DNA from 3 places in the Gordonia sp. NPDC062954 genome. Region 1 is predicted to be linked to each of the others. Evidence: predicted binding sites of a transcription regulator. Region 1 holds the regulator's gene; each other region holds the start of a gene.
The links. Region 1 encodes LexA, which represses DNA repair genes until DNA is damaged. Its sites were predicted from a motif close to CGAACANNTGTTCG; they were not measured.
Positions count from the first base shown of each region.

Region 2: ACIGKQ_RS00845 (SAV_6107 family HEPN domain-containing protein) is a predicted target of LexA. The motif match lies at 3,249-3,262, and genes of this name have one in related genera.
Region 3: ACIGKQ_RS07275 (DUF222 domain-containing protein) is a predicted target of LexA. The motif match lies at 3,145-3,158, and genes of this name have one in related genera.

Region 1 covers NZ_JBITWL010000003.1:214,904-220,739, reverse strand. Annotated here, with positions in the region: gene hrpA (ATP-dependent RNA helicase HrpA) at 1-2,316, shown strand, start outside; gene nrdR (transcriptional regulator NrdR) at 2,309-2,821, opposite strand; gene ACIGKQ_RS05140 (LysM peptidoglycan-binding domain-containing protein) at 2,925-3,212, opposite strand; gene lexA (transcriptional repressor LexA) at 3,775-4,551, shown strand; gene ACIGKQ_RS05130 (phosphoenolpyruvate--protein phosphotransferase) at 4,571-5,836, opposite strand, start outside.
Region 2 covers NZ_JBITWL010000001.1:187,159-192,994, forward strand. Annotated here, with positions in the region: gene rsmH (16S rRNA (cytosine(1402)-N(4))-methyltransferase RsmH) at 1-729, opposite strand, end outside; gene mraZ (division/cell wall cluster transcriptional repressor MraZ) at 1,042-1,482, opposite strand; gene ACIGKQ_RS00840 (DUF3040 domain-containing protein) at 1,994-2,398, opposite strand; gene ACIGKQ_RS00845 (SAV_6107 family HEPN domain-containing protein) at 2,561-3,034, opposite strand; gene ACIGKQ_RS00850 (N-acetyltransferase) at 3,349-4,023, shown strand; gene ACIGKQ_RS00855 (NAD(P)/FAD-dependent oxidoreductase) at 4,020-5,660, shown strand; gene ACIGKQ_RS00860 (LppM family (lipo)protein) at 5,723-5,836, shown strand, end outside.
Region 3 covers NZ_JBITWL010000005.1:103,410-109,245, forward strand. Annotated here, with positions in the region: gene malQ (4-alpha-glucanotransferase) at 1-954, opposite strand, end outside; gene ACIGKQ_RS07265 (FAD-binding oxidoreductase) at 992-2,377, opposite strand; gene ACIGKQ_RS07270 (SDR family oxidoreductase) at 2,409-3,056, opposite strand; gene ACIGKQ_RS07275 (DUF222 domain-containing protein) at 3,181-4,011, shown strand; gene ACIGKQ_RS07280 (GlsB/YeaQ/YmgE family stress response membrane protein) at 4,105-4,374, opposite strand; gene ACIGKQ_RS07285 (ParA family protein) at 4,446-5,312, opposite strand; gene ACIGKQ_RS07290 (hypothetical protein) at 5,392-5,682, opposite strand; gene ACIGKQ_RS07295 (hypothetical protein) at 5,748-5,836, opposite strand, start outside.

The DNA.
Region 1 (5,836 bases):
CTGTCGATTCCTGATGTGCGCGAGCGCCCTGCCGACCAGCGCGAGGCAGCCGACGCCGCTCACCGGCGGTTCGCCGTGCCGGGCTCGGAGTTCCTGGCCCACCTCGAGCTCTGGTCGTATCTGACCGAGCGCCGCAAAGAGCTGTCCGGGAATCAGTTCCGGAGACTCTGCGAACGCGAGTTCCTTCACTTTCTGCGGATCCGGGAATGGCAGGAACTGCATCGACAGCTGACCCGGGTGGTGACCGACCTCGACTGGTCTGTTCCGGCAACCGAACGCGATGCCGATGCCATCCACCGCGCCATCTTGGCCGGCCTGCTGGGCAACATAGCCGTGCGGCAGGGTGATTCACGCGAATACCTGGGCGCACGCAACACCACCATGGCGATCTTCCCGGGTTCGGCGCTGGCCCGGAAGCCGCCCGCGTTCCTGATGGCCGCCGAGCTCGTGGAGACCTCCCGGCTGTTCGCGCACACGGTGGCGGCGATCGATCCGCTGTGGGTCGAGCAACTCGCCGGAGATCTGGTTCGCCGCAGCTACAGCGAGCCGCACTGGTCGGCGAAACGTGGCGCCGCGTTGGCCTACGAGCGGGTGACGCTCTATGGCGTCCCGCTGGTGGCACGACGCCGGGTGCAGTTCGGGCCCATTGATCCACCGACCGCACGAGAGATGTTCATCCGTCACGCCCTCGTCGAGGGTGACTGGCGCACCGAGCACACGTTCTTCCACAACAACCGTGCTCTGCTCGAGGCCGCGGCCGATGTGGAACACCGTGCACGGCGTCGCGATGTGGTGATCAGCGAACAGCAACTGTTCGACTTCTACGACGCGCGTATCGGTGACGAGGTCGTCTCGGCCCGACATTTTGACAGCTGGTGGAAGAAGGCCCGGCGCGCGCAGCCAGACCTGCTCGATCTCCGCCCGGAGGATGTGGCCACCGACGTCGCTGTCGCCGACACCGACTTCCCCGGCGCCTGGCAGCAGGGCGAAACCCGCCTCGAGCTGCGGTACCGGTTCGAACCGGGTGCGCCCGATGACGGTGTCACCGTGGTGATCCCGCGGCCGCTGCTCGACCATGTGCGGCCGGCAGGCTTCGACTGGTCGGTTCCGGGCCTGCGCAGCGAGCTCGCGACCGAACTCGTCCGGTCACTCCCCAAGTCGCTACGCAAGTCGATGGCGCCGGCGCAGCGTTTCGCCGATCTCGCGTTGTCCCGATTGACACCGCGCGCCGAGCCCCTCGTCGCCGGCCTCGCCCGCGAACTGTCGACGATCACGACCATGACGGTGTCTCCCGACGACTTCGCACCCGAGCGGATTCCACCCCACCTCACGATGAATTTTGCCGTGGTCGACCGTGACGGCACCGTGCTCACGACCGGGAAGTCGCTGCACCGGCTGAAGCAGGAGTTCGACGGGTCGCACGAGGCCGCCCGGCCCGTCGAGGTCGTCACGGACTGGACCGCCACCGGCATCGGCGAGCTACCGCCCACGGTGACGACAACTGTTGCCGGACAGCAGATAACCCATTATGTGGGACTCGACGCTGTTCGTGACGCAGCCGGCCGGACGGTTGGGGTGACCCGAGTCGAGCCGAGCACCGAGGCCGAACGCGACCGCCGTCACAGCGCAGCGGTGGTGGCACTCCTCGACCTGACCATCCCACCGCTGACCCGCAAGATCACCGCGACCCTTGATGCCGCCGGTCGGTTGGCGATGAGTCAGAGCCCCTACCGCGATGTCGAACATCTCGTGGGCGACTGCACCCGACGCGCCATCCGCGACCTCGCGGCAGACCGGAACCTTCGTGCCGTGCGATCGGCGACCGAATTCCGGCGACTCCGCGACGATCTGCGCCCCCGGGTGGCGCAACAGGCTCCCGATTACTTCACCCTGAGCGTTGACGTGCTCCGCCGCGTGGCCCCACTGCGCGCGCAGATGGACCGGCTCAGCGGCTCGGTGGCCGCCGATGACGTCGCCGAGCAGTTGGACAATCTGGTCTTCGACGGATTCGTCGTCGCGACCCCGCACGACCGCCTTGTCCATGTGCCGCGCTACCTCGAGGCCGCGACCGTTCGCCTCACGGAGTTGCCCGCAGCTGCCGGCCGCGACAGTACCGCCCTGGCATCCATCGATCGTGTTGTGACGCATTGGAATCAGCGTGCAACGCACCTCGCTGCGGCGCGCCGGGATGCGTTCGACGAACACGCGCACTGGCTTGTCGAGGAACTGCGGGTGGGACTGTTCGCGCAGCGGTTGGGCACCGCACGGCCGATCTCGGAGAAGCGGGCGATCCGCGCCCTCGATCAGTTCAGCTGAGACCGTCGGTGACGCTGACCCGCTCATCAACCACCCCGGAATCGGCCTCGGAGCGGTGGGTGAGATTGCCCTGCAGGTCGTCGATCTCTCGCTGAAAGTCCTCCAGCGAGTCGAATGACCGGTAGACCGAGGCGAAGCGCAGATAGGCCACCTCGTCGAGATCACGCAGCGGACCGAGGATCGCCAACCCCACCTCATTGCTGGGAATCTCGGCCGATCCCGATGCGCGGACCGCATCCTCGACCTGCTGGGCCAACTTGGCGAGCGCGTCCTCGGCGACGTCTCGGCCCTGGCAGGCCCGACGAACCCCGCGCATCACCTTCTCCCGACTGAACGGCTCGGTGACCCCGTTGCGTTTGGCGACCGACAGCACGGCACTCTCGACGGTGGAGAATCGGCGACCGCACTCCGCACACGAACGGCGCCGTCGGATCGCCTGCCCCTCGTCGGCGACACGCGAGTCGATGACCTTGGTGTCTTCGTTCTTGCAAAACGGGCAGCGCATGTCGTCCTCACGCACGTCTCTGGACACACCGGCGTACCGGTCACCCGTCACGCCGTGCCGGTTCCCGGCCGGACCCTGTGCCATCGAGGATACCGTCAGGCCCTCAGCTGTATGCGGGTGCGATCAAAGCCTGCCCCACCCGCAGGCCGGAGCCGGCGAGTTTGTTGCGTTCGACGATCTGCTCGATGACGGCCTGGCGTGGCACATCCGGCGCGATGCGATCGGCGATGGAGCTCAACGAATCACCCTGCCGCACGTGGACCACCTCGGTCCCGGTAGGGCTCGGTTGCACCGACGCGGCATAGTTGGAGCCGACGATGGCGACCGCCCACACCAGCACCGCGAGCGCCCCACCGAGCACCACGGCTGCGACCGTCGCGCGTCGACGCACGAACCTACGGTCGACTCCCGGCGACGCACAACTCGTCCCCGACACCCGTGCCGCGGGGGCACCGGACCCGCCCGGTCGACGCCTCGTGGGCCCAGTGGAGTCATATCGCCCCCGCCGCCGCGGTCGGGAGACATGCCCGGCCGGGACTCTGTCGCGCGTCGGGACGTCTGCAGGGCGCCCGGATGCCGGGTGCATCGGGGACGCAGCCGGTGCGTACTGCGTCTGCCGATGAAGGGTCGCTGTGCTCATCGTGTCCTCCTGGGAACGAGTCGGATCGAACCTCGGGCGCCTCTCGAACGCACGTCGCTCATGTGTTCGAGAGAACGCATGTTCGATTTGTAGCACGTGGGTCCGACAATGTCTCGACACACGTCGAACACATGTTTGAACATGTCAAAATGTTCGGCTACTGTCGGCGACATGGTGACGTGCGTGGATGGGCCCTGAACAGCAGCTCCGAACCAGCCGAGCAGTCTCCCCGAACAGACCAGCAGTTTTTCGATCCAGACCGGCAACCCGTAATCGGCCACTGCCGGTTTCGGCGACAGGAAGGACTCGACCGATGAGCGACAAAGCCGGCGGGCGGCGCGGCGCGTCCCGCGGGATCAGCAGCAAGCCGAAACCCGAGGCGCAGGCGCCGACCGGAGCCGATACGGAGGCATCGGATAGCGCGGTCGCCGATCCGGAAGTCGTCGAGGCTAGCCTGACCCCTCGTCAGCGAGGCGTCCTCGAGTACATCCGCGCCTCGGTCCGCGAGCGCGGATATCCGCCGAGCATCCGGGAGATCGGCGATGCCGTCGGCCTCACCTCGACGTCGTCGGTGGCCCACCAGCTGCGGACCCTGGAACGCAAAGGTCTACTCAAGCGCGACCACAACCGCCCACGCGCGGTCAACATCCAAGACGGCGACCAGCACATCCCACCGGGCGGTACGGCCGCATCGGGCGATGGCGCGCAGTTGCCCACCCCGACGTTCGTACCGGTCCTCGGCCGGATCGCCGCGGGTGGACCCATTCTCGCCGAGGAAGCCGTCGAGGACGTGTTCCCGCTGCCCCGCGAACTCGTCGGTGAGGGCTCACTGTTCCTGCTCCGCGTGGTCGGCGAGTCGATGATCGACGCGGCGATATGCGACGGCGACTGGGTGGTCGTACGCCAGCAGAGTGTCGCCGACAACGGCGACATCGTGGCAGCGATGATCGACGGCGAGGCCACGGTCAAGACCTTCAAGCGCAAGGACGGCCACGTCTGGCTGATGCCGCACAACGATCTGTTCGACCCGATCTCGGGCGATGACGCCGCCATTCTCGGCAAGGTCGTCACCGTGATGCGCCGGGTCTGAACCCGAGCGGGCCGGCCGCTCAGCCGACCACTGCGCCGGCCAGCACCGCAGTCGCAGCAGCACGCGCCGCGGCGGGTTCGGCCGTCGCCAGGGCAGCCTCGGCGGCCGCACGACATTGCTCGACGGTCACCTCCGCAAGCCTGGCGCCGACCGCGGCCGAGGCCGCGGGCGCAGTCGACAGGGACGTGACCCCGAGTCCGACCAGCACACACGCGAGCAACGGATCGGCTGCCGCCTCGCCGCAGACCCCGACGGGTTTGTCGGCGGCCTGACCGGCACGCGCCACGCCGGCGATAAGGGTGAGCACCGCGGGCTGCCAGGGATCGGTGAGAGCGGCGAGCTCCGCCGACATCCGGTCGGCGGCCATCGTGTACTGGGTCAGGTCGTTGGTTCCGATCGACACGAAGTCGACCTCCGCCAGGATCGATTCGGCGAGGATCGCTGCCGCCGGCACCTCGATCATCACACCGGCGATCAGTCCGCGTCGGCGTACCTCCCCGGCGAACTCCGCGGCCTCGGTCGCCGAGGCGATCATCGGCGCCATCACCCACGGCGTCGGTTGATGTCCGTCGGCGGCTGCCGCGATCGCGTCGAGCTGGGCCGCCCGGATGCCCGGATGAGCATCGACGATCCGGTTGCCACGCACGCCGAGTGCCGGATTGGTCTCCTCGATCTGCGTGACGAACTTCAGCGGCTTGTCGGAGCCCGCATCGAGGGTCCGGATCACCACCTTGCGCCCCTCGAAGGCGTCGAGCACCTCGCGATAGAGCCGCGTCTGCTCCTCCACCGAGGGCTCGTCCGCGCGGTCGAGAAACGCCAACTCCGTACGGAACAGGCCGACACCCTCTACCGGGTGGGAGGTCGCCGACCGGGCCGACGTGCCATCGGCGACATTGGCGAGGACCGCGATCGGTCGCCCGTCGGCGGTCACTCCCGGTCCGGCCCAGGCCGCCACCAATTCCGCCATCCGCCGGCTCTCGGCCACGCGCGCGGCGGCGTCGTCGGGATCCGGCTCGACCTCCAGGGTGCCCGCGGTACCGTCGACCAGCACCGTCGTCCCGGCGGCCACCTCACCGAGGCCGGATACCGCCACCACACACGGAATCCCGAGTTGTCGCGCGATGATCGCGGTGTGACTGGTCGGGCCGCCCAGCCGTGTGACCAGCGCGGTGACCTTTGTCGGGTCCAGTCCCGCCGTGTCGGCCGGAGCAAGATCGTCGGCCAACAGCACAGACGGTTCGGCGGGTTCCGGAACCCCGGGTTCGGGGACTCCCAGTAGTTCGGC
Region 2 (5,836 bases), on a different contig from region 1:
CTGGTAGCTCATCACCGCGACCCGGCCGCCGACGCGGAGCAGCGACAGCGCAGCAGGCAAGGCGCGCTCAAGCGCGTCGAGCTCGTGATTGACCTCGATACGCAGCGCCTGGAAGGTCCGCTTGGCCGGATGCCCGCCGGTCCGCCTGGTGGCTGCCGGAATGGTGTCGTAGAGCAACTGGACCAGCCGCGCACTGGTGTCGAACGGTCGGCGCTCACGTTCACGCACGACGGCCGACGCGATACGCCCGGCAAACCGTTCCTCCCCGTACTGCGACAGGATGCGCGCCAGGTCTCCGTGTGAGTACGTGTTGAGAATCTCCGCAGCGGTGAGCGTCTCGGTTGCGGTCATTCGCATATCCAGGGGCGCGTCGACCGCGTAGGCGAACCCGCGATCGGACTGATCGAGCTGCATCGACGAGACACCCAGATCGAACAACGCGGCGTCGATCCGATCGATGTCGAGGTCGGCGACCACGTCACCGATCTGGTCGAAGCGCGCCTGGCGGAGGACCAATCGGTCCGAGTGGCGCGCAAGCCGGTCCTCGGCGATGGCCAAGGCGGCACGATCACGGTCGATGCCGATCACGCGGACCCGGGGGTGCGCATCCAACAGGAGTTCGGTGTGGCCTCCCGCACCGAGCGTCGCATCGACCACCACCGGATCGATGTCACGCCGCGACCCGGTCAGCGCCGGCATGAGGAGTTCGATCATCCGGTCGGCCATCACCGGGAGGTGTCCGTGATCACCCGATCGGTGCCGCGGCGAGGAACCGCGGGATCGCCCGCCGGGCTCTCCCGGTTCCTCGTGACGTTCGTTCACCGACCCTCTCCTCGGACTGTGCGGTTCGGGAAGCTCTCGACGAGAGAGTCGACCCCTGTGACGTTGGCGTCGGCACCAGCTGTGCCGGCGTGTCCGATGGGGCGGGGTCTCGACCCGATCACGCACCTGGCGTTGGGGAAGTACGCCAGGGTCGCGCCGGGCCGAGGCCTCGACCCACCCGATCCGCTGTTCAAATGTCTGTCTGCTGGTGGACGCCGCTCAGAGCAAGGCATCCAGCGCAGCAGATCCCGCGGCGGAGAAGTCCTCCTCGTGTGCACTCTGGTAATCACGCCAAGCCTGTGCATCCCAGATCTCGAGGTGGTCGAAACCACCGATCACCACGCATTCCTTCGACAGGCCCGCGTATGTCCGGTGTTCGGCCGACAGGGTGATCCGGCCCTGCCCATCGGGGCGCTGCTCATCGGTACTCGCGAAGAAGTACCGCTGAAAGGCCCGCGCTTCGGGGTTGTTCCGCGAAGCCGCCATGGTCTGCTCGGCGATCGCATCGAACTCTTCGGCTCGATACACCGACAGGCTGCGGTCCTGGCCTCGTGTGACCATCACGCCTCCTGCCAACGCGTCGCGGAACTTGGCGGGCAACGTCAGTCGCCCCTTGTCGTCCAACTTGGGCGTGTAGGTGCCGACAAATCGCACGGACATGTCGCCACCTCCTGCCCCACCGGGTTCGACGTCCGGTCCGCCTCACCCAGTGATGCCACAGTACCCCACTTTCCACCACTTTCCACCCCAAACACCCCACGGTTGCCCCACACGATCGTAAAAGACCAGTTCAAACCCGTGATGTTTGGTGGCAGGAAGTTCGAACGCTCGGCGTGTATAGGTCGACAACGCCGTTACTGCTGATACTCACGACATCTCAAGATGCTGGTGAAGCGACTTTCGACGGCCGGTGGGGGAAGGTGGGGAATCGGGTGGGGGAAGGTGGGGAATCGGGTAGGGAATGGTGGCGACGACGACGGAATCCGACGGAGGACTCCATGGGGCCGCGCGGGACGACACGGGTCGCCGGTCGGTTCCGGTCACGCGGGTCGGTTCCGGTCACCACCGACGCCGACGCCGGCAACAAAGGCCGAGCACGACGAAGGCCGCACACCGTTACGGTGTGCGGCCTCTGCGCAAGTGTGACCGATCAGTCGGTCTCGGGAGTGGTCTACTCCTGTTCGAAACGACGGTTGAAGCGGTCCTCCATGCGCTCGGAGAACTTCCGCTTGGCCCCGCCGGCCTTCGGCTGCTTGGCGGCGGACCCACCCGCCGACTGATTGCCCGTGGAGCCGCGGCCGTCACCACCCCACAACGCCATCAGGCCCGCGCCGAACATCACGAGGAAGCCGATCAGGCTGATGATGGGGAACCCACCGACACGGACCTCGACGACGAGACCGCCGACGAGGAGTACCAGGCCGATGACGAAGATCGCCACCGCCTGCAGACGACGCCGACCACTGGACCTTCCGAGACGACGACGCTTGACGCTCGACGCGAACTTCGGGTCTTCGGCATACAGAGCGCTTTCGATCTGTTCGAGCATGCGCTGCTCGTGCTCCGAAAGAGGCACCGACCCTCCTTTATCCCAACTCCACCGACCCCGATCACAGACCCTGGAGGTCCGCGGTCGTCATCGACGCACCAAGAGCCGCTTGTACGGCTTCAATCCTCATGATACGAGCAGAATCATCCGCCGACCACCATTACCCGTGGTTGCGTCGAATCCCACGCCTCAGGCCGTCCGATCCGGACTGGTCTCCCGCTCGGACAACTTGCCCTGTTCGTGCGCGATGAGCAAGTCCTCGACATCATCGAGGAGCGCGAGCACCTGCCGACGAGTGAGCCGGAGGGTCGTCTCACCCACCGTACGGACGAGTCCGGACTCGATGTCGAGGCGGATGCCCGAATGGTGGGCGAAGTACTCGGCGTGGTCCGCGAGCTTGGGCACCACGATGGGCAGGCGGTTCCAGGCGCTGCGCGAATGCCGACGCCGAGTGGGCCGAATCGACGGCTCGTGGATCTCGAGCACGGCCCCCGCGGCTCGCAACGCGGTCAAGTAGTACTGACGGAAACGTTCTGCGGAGTCCTCGACCCCGTCGGCGTTGTCGAAAAGGATCAGCGCGCGATCGAACAGGTCGCGGCTGCGTCGGACCACGATCGGGTCGATGTCCGGCGTCGCATGGCGCGATGTGGGCGAATTCGGCATCTTCACCTCCCCTACTGATCACCGGTGATCGTGCTTGTAGAGACGATCACGGCACTGCCTGCTATCGCTGTCACCCGCACGCTTCTCGTGCCGGTGCCGTGTTCAACTGCTTTGTACAACGCCGGTCCGACAGCAAACGCTTCCCTCGTTCGCACATCGGACCGGCGCCGCAGCGTCGTCGGGGCCGGAGAACAGCTTGCGGAGGCTGGTTCATCGAACACCCGTTCGACATATTCAATATAGCTAGCGGGTGTGACAGCTTCAAGCGGTCGACGACCCGGATACCGAGAGTTCGACGAGAGGACAGATCTTCGTTGACGATCCGCCTCGTTGAGCTGACCGGGCAGGACGCCCACGCCTGGCTCGAGCCCGCATTGACCATCTACGTGACCGCGATGAACTATCCGCGCGGCACCGAGGTCCACCGTGCCGGGCTGTGGCGCGAGCACATCGGTCGCCCTGGGTGGCGTGCGGTGGGGGCGGTGGCGACCGTGCCGTCGGCCCAGCTCGACTCCCCGCTGATGGCCACGCGGCGGCTGGCACGGCCGGTGGCGGTCGCCGACAACGAGATCCTGGTCGGCATCGCCTACGGCTATCGCGGCGCTCGCGACCAATGGTGGAACCAGCAGTTGCGGATCGGGCTGCGGCAGTCCGGGCGCAGCGACACCGACATCGACGCGATCACCGAGGACTACTTCGAGCTCACCGAGTTGCACGTCCACCCCAGCGTCCAGGGGCAGGGGCTGGGTCAATGGCTGCTGGATCGCCTGTTGGCCGGCCGTTCCGAGAGCAAGGTCCTGCTGTCGACACCGGAGATCCCCGCCGAGGACAACCGGGCGTGGGCGCTCTACCGTCGCCTCGGCTTCACCGATGTGTTGCGGCACTTCACCTTCACCGGCGACCCGCGGCCGTTCGCATTCCTAGGTCGCGCGCTGCCCCTGCACCCCGACAACCCGACCGACCACCGCCGATCGGCATGGCCACGATGACAGGGCGCGTTGTCGGGGTGCAGGGGCTGCGCGCGGCGCCACGCACCCATCCGGTACGCGACGCCGTGGTCATCGGAGCGGGCCACAACGGGCTGATCGCGGCCGCATATCTGGCCCAGGCGGGCCGTTCGGTCCTGGTTCTCGAACGCGACACGGTCGCCGGTGGAGCGGTGTCGACCGTCGAACGCTTTCCGGGCTACCGCGTCGACCGGGGGTCGTCGGCGCACCTGATGATCCGTCACTCCCCGATCCTCGACGAGCTGGACCTGGCCACCCACGGACTGCGCTACGTGGACTGCGACCCGTGGGCCTTCGCCCCCGGCACCGCCACCACGGCGCCGATCATCTTCCACCGGGACCTCGAGGCCACCTGTGCGTCCATCGCGGCCGCTGTGGGCGTCGCGGACGCCGAGGCCTACCGACAGTTCGTGTCCGTGTGGCGCCCCCGCGCCCGCGCGGTCATGCGGTCGTTCTACGCGCCCGCCGCTCCCGGCCGATTCGCGACGGCGTTCACCGGCCTCACCGGTACCGCCGAGACCGCGCGTTCGGGCCCGATCGCGAGCAGGACCGGCGCTATGCTGTCGCTCACCCAGGAACTGATGGCTTCCGGTGATGCGCTGTTGGACCGGTGGTTCGTCGCCGAACCGCTCAAGGCCGCCCTCGCCTGGTTCGGCGCCCAGTCCGGACCACCGATGAACGCGCCCGGGACGGCCCCGATGATCGGTTTCGCCGCTCTCCAACACGATGTTCCCCCCGGCCGGGCGCTGGGTGGCAGCGGCGCGCTCACCGAGGCCCTGTTGCGTCGGATCGCCGACGACGGCGGCGAGGTGGCCACCGACTCGCCTGCGGTCGCGATATCCCGCTGCGGCGACCACTGGCGGGTCGGCACCGCCGATCGGGGTCACTGCGCCACGACCGTCATCTCCGCCTGCCACGTGCTCACCACATTGGATCTGTTGGCCGCGGGTGGATACGACCCGACGATCATCAACCGCTGGCGTTCGCAGATCGCGGTCGGCGACGGCATCGGGATGGCCGTCCGATTCGGCACCGACGCCCTGCCCGTCTACCCCGACCTGCCCTCGGACCTACCGACGCACGGGGTGCATTCCGCCCTGGGCCTGCTCGTGACCGATCGCGCACAATTGCGGCGCGCCCATACGGCCGCGAGCGTCGGCGAACTCCCCGATCGGCCCGCCGTGGTCGCGATGGGCTATTCGGCCATCGACCCGACGCTGGCGCCACCCGGCGAACACCTGCTCAACGTGTGGGCCCAATGGCATCCCCGTCGCCTCGCCGACGGCACCGACTGGCGATCTGCCGCCCCGGCCGCCGCAGCCGCGGTGACCGCCGAACTCGATCGATATGCCCCGGGTTTCAGCGATCACATCCGCCACACCCACATCCAGACACCGGAGGATCTCGAAACCGAACTCGGCCTGGTCGGGGGCAACATCATGCACGTGGAGATGAGTATCGACCAGATGTTCTTCTGGCGACCGCATCCCGATCTGTCGACGCACCGGGTGCCCGGCGCCGACGGCATCCTGCTCGCCGGCGCCTCGACCCATCCCGGGGGCGGGGTGACCGGGGCGAGCGGACGCATCTCGGCACACCTCGCCCTGCGTCGACGCTGATCGCGACCCGGCAGGGCGATGCCGGGAGCGTCGGCCACGTCGGCGCGGCGTCGTCTGGCACGATGATCACCGTGCGCCCGACATCCCGCTGGTCCGCGATCCTGCTGCTGCTGTCCTTGGTGGCCGCGACGCCGCTGCTCGCCGGGTGTCTCGAACGTTCGACAACCGTAGGTGAC
Region 3 (5,836 bases), on a different contig from region 1:
AAACGATCGGTAGGCAAAGTCCCGCTCGTCTGATCGCGGCTGGTCGTGGATCATCTCCAACGCGCTCATCTTGGCCCGGAACGATTTGTTGCGCTTGATCTTGTCGGTGGCGAGGTTCTCGTCGAAAAAGGCTCGCTCCAGCGTCTTGAGGTGTTTACGTGCCCGTTTGTCCAGTCTCGCGACCTCGGGGATGTCGCCGACCCGGATGTAGAGGGGATTGACGAACCGCCGGGTCACCGGCAGGTACGGGGACTGTTCGATGGGTGCGGTCGGTTGCGCCGCGTGCAGCGGGTTGACCTGGACGAAATCTGCCCCATGACTACTGGCCGCGGCCTCGCAGATGCCCGCGAGGTCGGCGAAATCGCCGACTCCCCACGACCTCGACGAGCGGACCGAATACAGCTGGACGGCCACGCCCCAACGCCGACCGTCTAGCAGGCCATCAGCGGTCGACAGCCGCCGAGGCGTCACGATCAGCGGCCGATCCACGGTCTGTTCGGTGGCCGGATCGAGGGCATGCACCCGGTGATAGCCCGGTTCGATATTCGCGGGGACCTCGAAGGTCGCCCGACCGATGAGTACCCCGTCGACCTCGCGCGGTTCGACCCACTCGTCGACCTGTGCGGGCTGCTCGGTGCGTCCGTCCTCGGTGACGATCCAGACATGAAGCGGATCCCAGTGCGGCACATGGGCGATGAACCGGGTCCGGGCGCCTTCGACGGCCACCGTCACCGGCGGCAACATCTCCCGCCACGGCGCATCGTCGAGGTGCGCGTGGGCCGCGGCGATCTCCTCGGAGCCATCGGCGGCCACGCCCAGCGAGGCGAGCACCGCCACGATCGTATCCGAACTCACGTGATGGTCGAGTTGATCCCAGCCCACATACCGATCGGCGACGCCACAGCGTCGGGCCAGCTCCACCAGGTCCTCGCGCGCCCCATCGTCGGTCGTCACGAGATGAATCGTCTCAGGATTCGGTCGTTCGCGCGCGTCAGCCGAACAGCACGCCCGGGTTCAACCGGCCGTCGGGGTCCCAGGCACCCTTGATCGCACGCATCGTGGCGAGATCGACGTCACTACGCCCCAGGTGCGTCCACGCCACCTTTGCCCGGCCGATACCGTGCTCGGCGCTGATGCTGCCGCCGTTGGCGGCGACGATCCCGAAGACTCGCCCCGTCAGTTCCTCGGCGTTGTGTTCGGGCACATCGAGCAGGTTGACGTGGATGTTGCCGTCCCCGACATGCCCGAACAGGATCGACCGGCACGGGTGCTCGACGAGGTCGGCCACGGCGGCCAGTTCGGCAAGCGCCTCCGGAAGCGCCCGAATCGGCACGGACACATCGAGTTTCACCACCGGCGTGGTGGACGACCGCGAGATCGTCTCGGTGTGCCGCTCACGCGCCGCCCAGAGATCGCGGGCCGGGCCGGGTTCGAGCACGGCGTCGACGACGTCAGCATCGTCGAGAACGTCGATCACCGCGGCCTCCACATCACCGGTGCCCGACACTTCCACCAGGGTGTAGAAGGGCGCGTGCGCGGCCACCGGCCGGCGCACGCCGTGCTGATGCACCAGTTCAATCCCCGCATCGGTCATGATCTCGGCCGCCTCGACGGTCAGTCCTCGCTCGGTCATGGTGTCGATGAGGGCGAACGAATCCTCTACGTGGCGCACCGCGGCCACCGTCACGATCGTCGAGGCAGGCGGGGCCACCAGCCGGAAAAGGACCCGGGTCACGATGGCGAGGGTGCCCTCGCTCCCGGCTAGCAATCCGGGGATGTCGTAGCCGACGTTGTCCTTGACGAGCGATGTCCACCTGCGCAACACCTGACCGTCGGCGCGTACGGCCTCGATGCCGAGTACCTGGCGACGGGTGTTGCCGTGCCGGATCATCCGCACCCCGCCGGCGTTGGTCCCGACCACCCCACCCGCGGTGGCCGACTCTCGCGACGCCAGATCCACCGGGAAGCGTAGGCCGTGCTCTGCGGCGCGGGAGTCGATCTGATCGATCGTCGCACCCGCCTGGACACCGACGCAGCGACCGCGGGTGTCGACCTCATCAATGTCGGTCATACGGGCAGTGCTCATCACCACCAGCAGGCCCCGGGACGCGGGCTCGGTAGGCGGCACCGACCCGCCGACCAGCCCGGTGTTGCCACCCTGCACGCAGATGGCCACGCCGTGGGCGGCACACGCAGAGACCACCGCAGCCACCTCATCGGTGGTACGCGGGCGGATCACCGCGTCCGCCGTCCCGGTCCAACGTCCGGTCCAATCGGTCAGATGGCCGGCCATCGCATCGGTGTCGGTCAACACATGCGCGTCCCCGACGATCGCCACGACATCGGACAGGAACGACGTGGCGTGTGTATCGGTCATGGTCCGATTGTCGGCGATGACCGGTGAGATCTCACGACACCGCGTCTGCGATGGGGGTGTCGCCGTCGTTGAACTCGATGCGCTTACCCACCGTCGCGGGGACGGCGAGTACGGCCGCGGCGACCTGCGCGACGTTGTCACGGCTCACCTCGTCGCCGGCCACCCGGTCCCCGCCGACCGTGATCCGGCCGGTACCGGGTTGGTCGGTGAGCCGGCTGGGTCCGAGAACGGTCCACTGCAGATCGGATGCCGTCAGATGTTCGTCGGCGGCAGCTTTCGCCTCCGCGTAGGGATAGAACGAATTGTCCTCCGGCACACCATGGTCGGGCCCGGCTCCGAAATAGGACACCATTACATAGCGGTTCGCGCCCGCGGTGGCAGCGGCGTCCATCGAGCGGATCGCGGCGTCGCGGTCGACGGCGTAGGTCCGGTTCGGGTCGCCACCGCCCGCGCCGGCGGAGAAGACCACCGCGTCCTGGTCGGTGAGTACCGAAGCAATCCCGGCGACATCGAGATTCTCCACATCGGCAACGACCGGCGTGGCACCGGCGGCCTCCACATCGTCGCGATGGGCCGGGTTGCGGATCAGCGAGGTCACTTCATCGCCCCGGTCGGACAGGATCTTCGCCAAGCGCAGAGCGATCTTGCCGTGACCCCCGATGATCGCGACGCGTGTCATGAACACTCCTCTCGTTGCGGTCCCTACCCCACCAACGTACCGACCGGACGCGACGAAGGGTTGCAGGTTCGACTGGTGGCGGTATTCTCGAACATACGTTCGGGACGGTCAGTCGGGGGTGAGTATGGCCGAGTTTGACGAGTGTGATGCAACCGATGCCGCGCCCACCAAGTCTGCGCCCACCGACTCTGCGCCGCCTGATTCGGTGCCCCATGATTCGGTACCTTCTGGGTCGGTGTCGGCGGGGTCGTTGTCGCAGGTGCCGGGTCTGCTCGCCGAGCTGGATGCGGTGGTGGATCGGTTGCCGCATGACAAGAAGGTGGCCGCCGAGGCCACCCTGGCCGGGTTGGCGTGTGAGCACACGCCCGCCGAGATCGGTGAACTCGGGCATCGGCTACTCGACAACCTCGACCCCGACGCCGAGTTGACCGACGACAGTGACCGTAAACGGCGTCGTAACGTGTGGGTCAACCGGCAAGACGCCCAGCAAATGTCAAAACTGACCGGTCACCTCGACCCGGAAACCCGCGCCCTGATCGAAACGTTGTGGGCGGTATGGGTTACACCCGGCCTCAACAATCCCGACGACCCCGACTCGCCACCCGCGCGCAACGGTTGGTGTCTTTCGCCCGCCCCGACGGGCACGTGTGCTCAGCACCCGACTGCGATCAGCCCGCCGCCCACGCGGAGATGCATCACGCCGTGCGTGACTTCGCCGACGGCGGCAACACCGACATCGTCGACCTCGCCCCCGCCTGTGGCCCCCACACCGGATGGTCGGCAAAAACCCGGGCCAGTTCACCGCCGGGGTCTACACCGACGGCCCCGACGCCGGCCGCGTGTGGTGGCGACGCAACAGCGAACCCGACCCTCGAACAAGCACGCGCCCGCATCCACCCACCACCAGCACAGGCGCCGCCGCAGCGTCTCAACTCATTCGAACTCACCGAGATGATCCCCCAACCCATCTCGGTCATGAAGGCCTGCCTCGCGCACCGCCTGTACACCAGCGCCACTGGCCGCGGGGCGGTCACTGACCGCAGGGTGGTCACACCTTCGATCGACCACGCACGAGGCCGACAATCCACAGCAGCAGGCAGGCCCCGGCGAGACAGGTCACGAAACTGAAGATCAGTCCGCCGCCCTCCACATCGACGCCGAACAGGGCGAGGATGAACCCTCCGAGCAGGCCACCGACGATGCCCACCACGATGTTGAGCAGAATGCCCATCTGAGCGTTGGTCTTCATGATCATGCTGGCGATCCACCCGGCAAGGCCGCCCACGATGATCCATCCGATGATTCCGAGTCCGAGCATCATTCCTCCACCTGGTCGGTACGCGGCGGCAGCTGGACCAGACCGCGTTCGGTCGCACACCCGACTCGACGCTACGCGGTGGACGAAACCTTCGCGGCTGCTTCGATCATCAGTGCCTGTGTCACGCCCCGGAACTGCTCGAAGTGCCCGTGATGGCCGTACTTGGCGCGCAGGTTCACGTACGGCCGGTACTCCGCTGCGGCACCGATCACGTTGGCCTCGTGGAGGTACGCGGGCAGTACGTTCTGTATCGACGGGTCCCGACGGAGCCGTAAGACCGTGTCCTGGTGAAGTGTCGCCGCAGCGCGGAACTTGGTCACCACCACACCCAATTCGGTGATCTCACGGCCGATTTCCCTTCCGAAGTCGGCGACCTGACGCTGAACATGACCGATCGCGTACGTCGACAACACGTCCGGGATCGTCGGAATCACATAGGCATCGGCCAGCGAGAGACCGTTGAGACTGAACGGACCGACATTCGGCGGGCAGTCGATGAGGATGAAGTCGTAATTGTCGGCGATCGCGGCAACCGCGCGACGCAGCACGTCGATCAGCGCGGCGTGGTCGTCGGCGGCCACACGGCGTGCACTCAGTTCCTCCTGCAACTCGATGAAGTCGAGGGAGGCCGGCAACAGGTCCACACCCCGCACCGACTCGACGGGTGACACATCGCGCTGAAGCGTCGTGTCGAGATCGAAACGCCTGGTGTCGTCGAGTGCGTCCGCGAACAGCGTCGCCAGTGTGTGTCCCCGCTTGTTGCATTGCAGCCACTGGTCCTGTCCGATCATCATGGTGGTGAGGTTCGTCTGCGCGTCGAGATCCACCAGCAGAACACGCTGCCCGAACTCGCCGGCCAGGAATTCGGCCACACCGGCAGTCAGCGTCGTCTTGCCGACACCTCCCTTGAGGCTGATGGTCGCGATCGCCGTCGGCATGGCCCACCCCGTGTGCTGGCAGTTTCGGTGGACAGCGTATCCCGGATCGGCGGTACACCGGGCAGCTGCGAGCCCAGGGTCATTCGTGGAACTCGTTTTTCGGGAGTCGTGGGCGCGTTCCGGTCGGGCGCCGACGTCCCGGTATCCGGAGCGTCCAACGCGCCGGTGCGACCGTGAAGTCCATCCATCGCCCATCTCCGAGCCAGAGTGACCAGAGATCCTCATCGGGGAAATCGCCCATCCGCACATAGATCTGCTGATCGGCGGCGCGAGCGGTCAGCCAGCCCTGATCGTCCGGGTCGTCGGCGAAGACCGAGTCGGCTGCCAAGACCTGCTCGAGATCGTCCACTCGGTCGCTGCGTCGGACCATGTCCTCCCCTGTCGGTGTTGAACTGCTGGTGTGTCGACCATCGGCGAATCGGGCGGCTGTCCCGATCAGTCGTCGAATCGGACCGAACTGACGGCGGCGGTAATCGATCGGCGGAACGCAGCACCCTCGCGCGCCGGGGCGGTTCCGGTGGCGT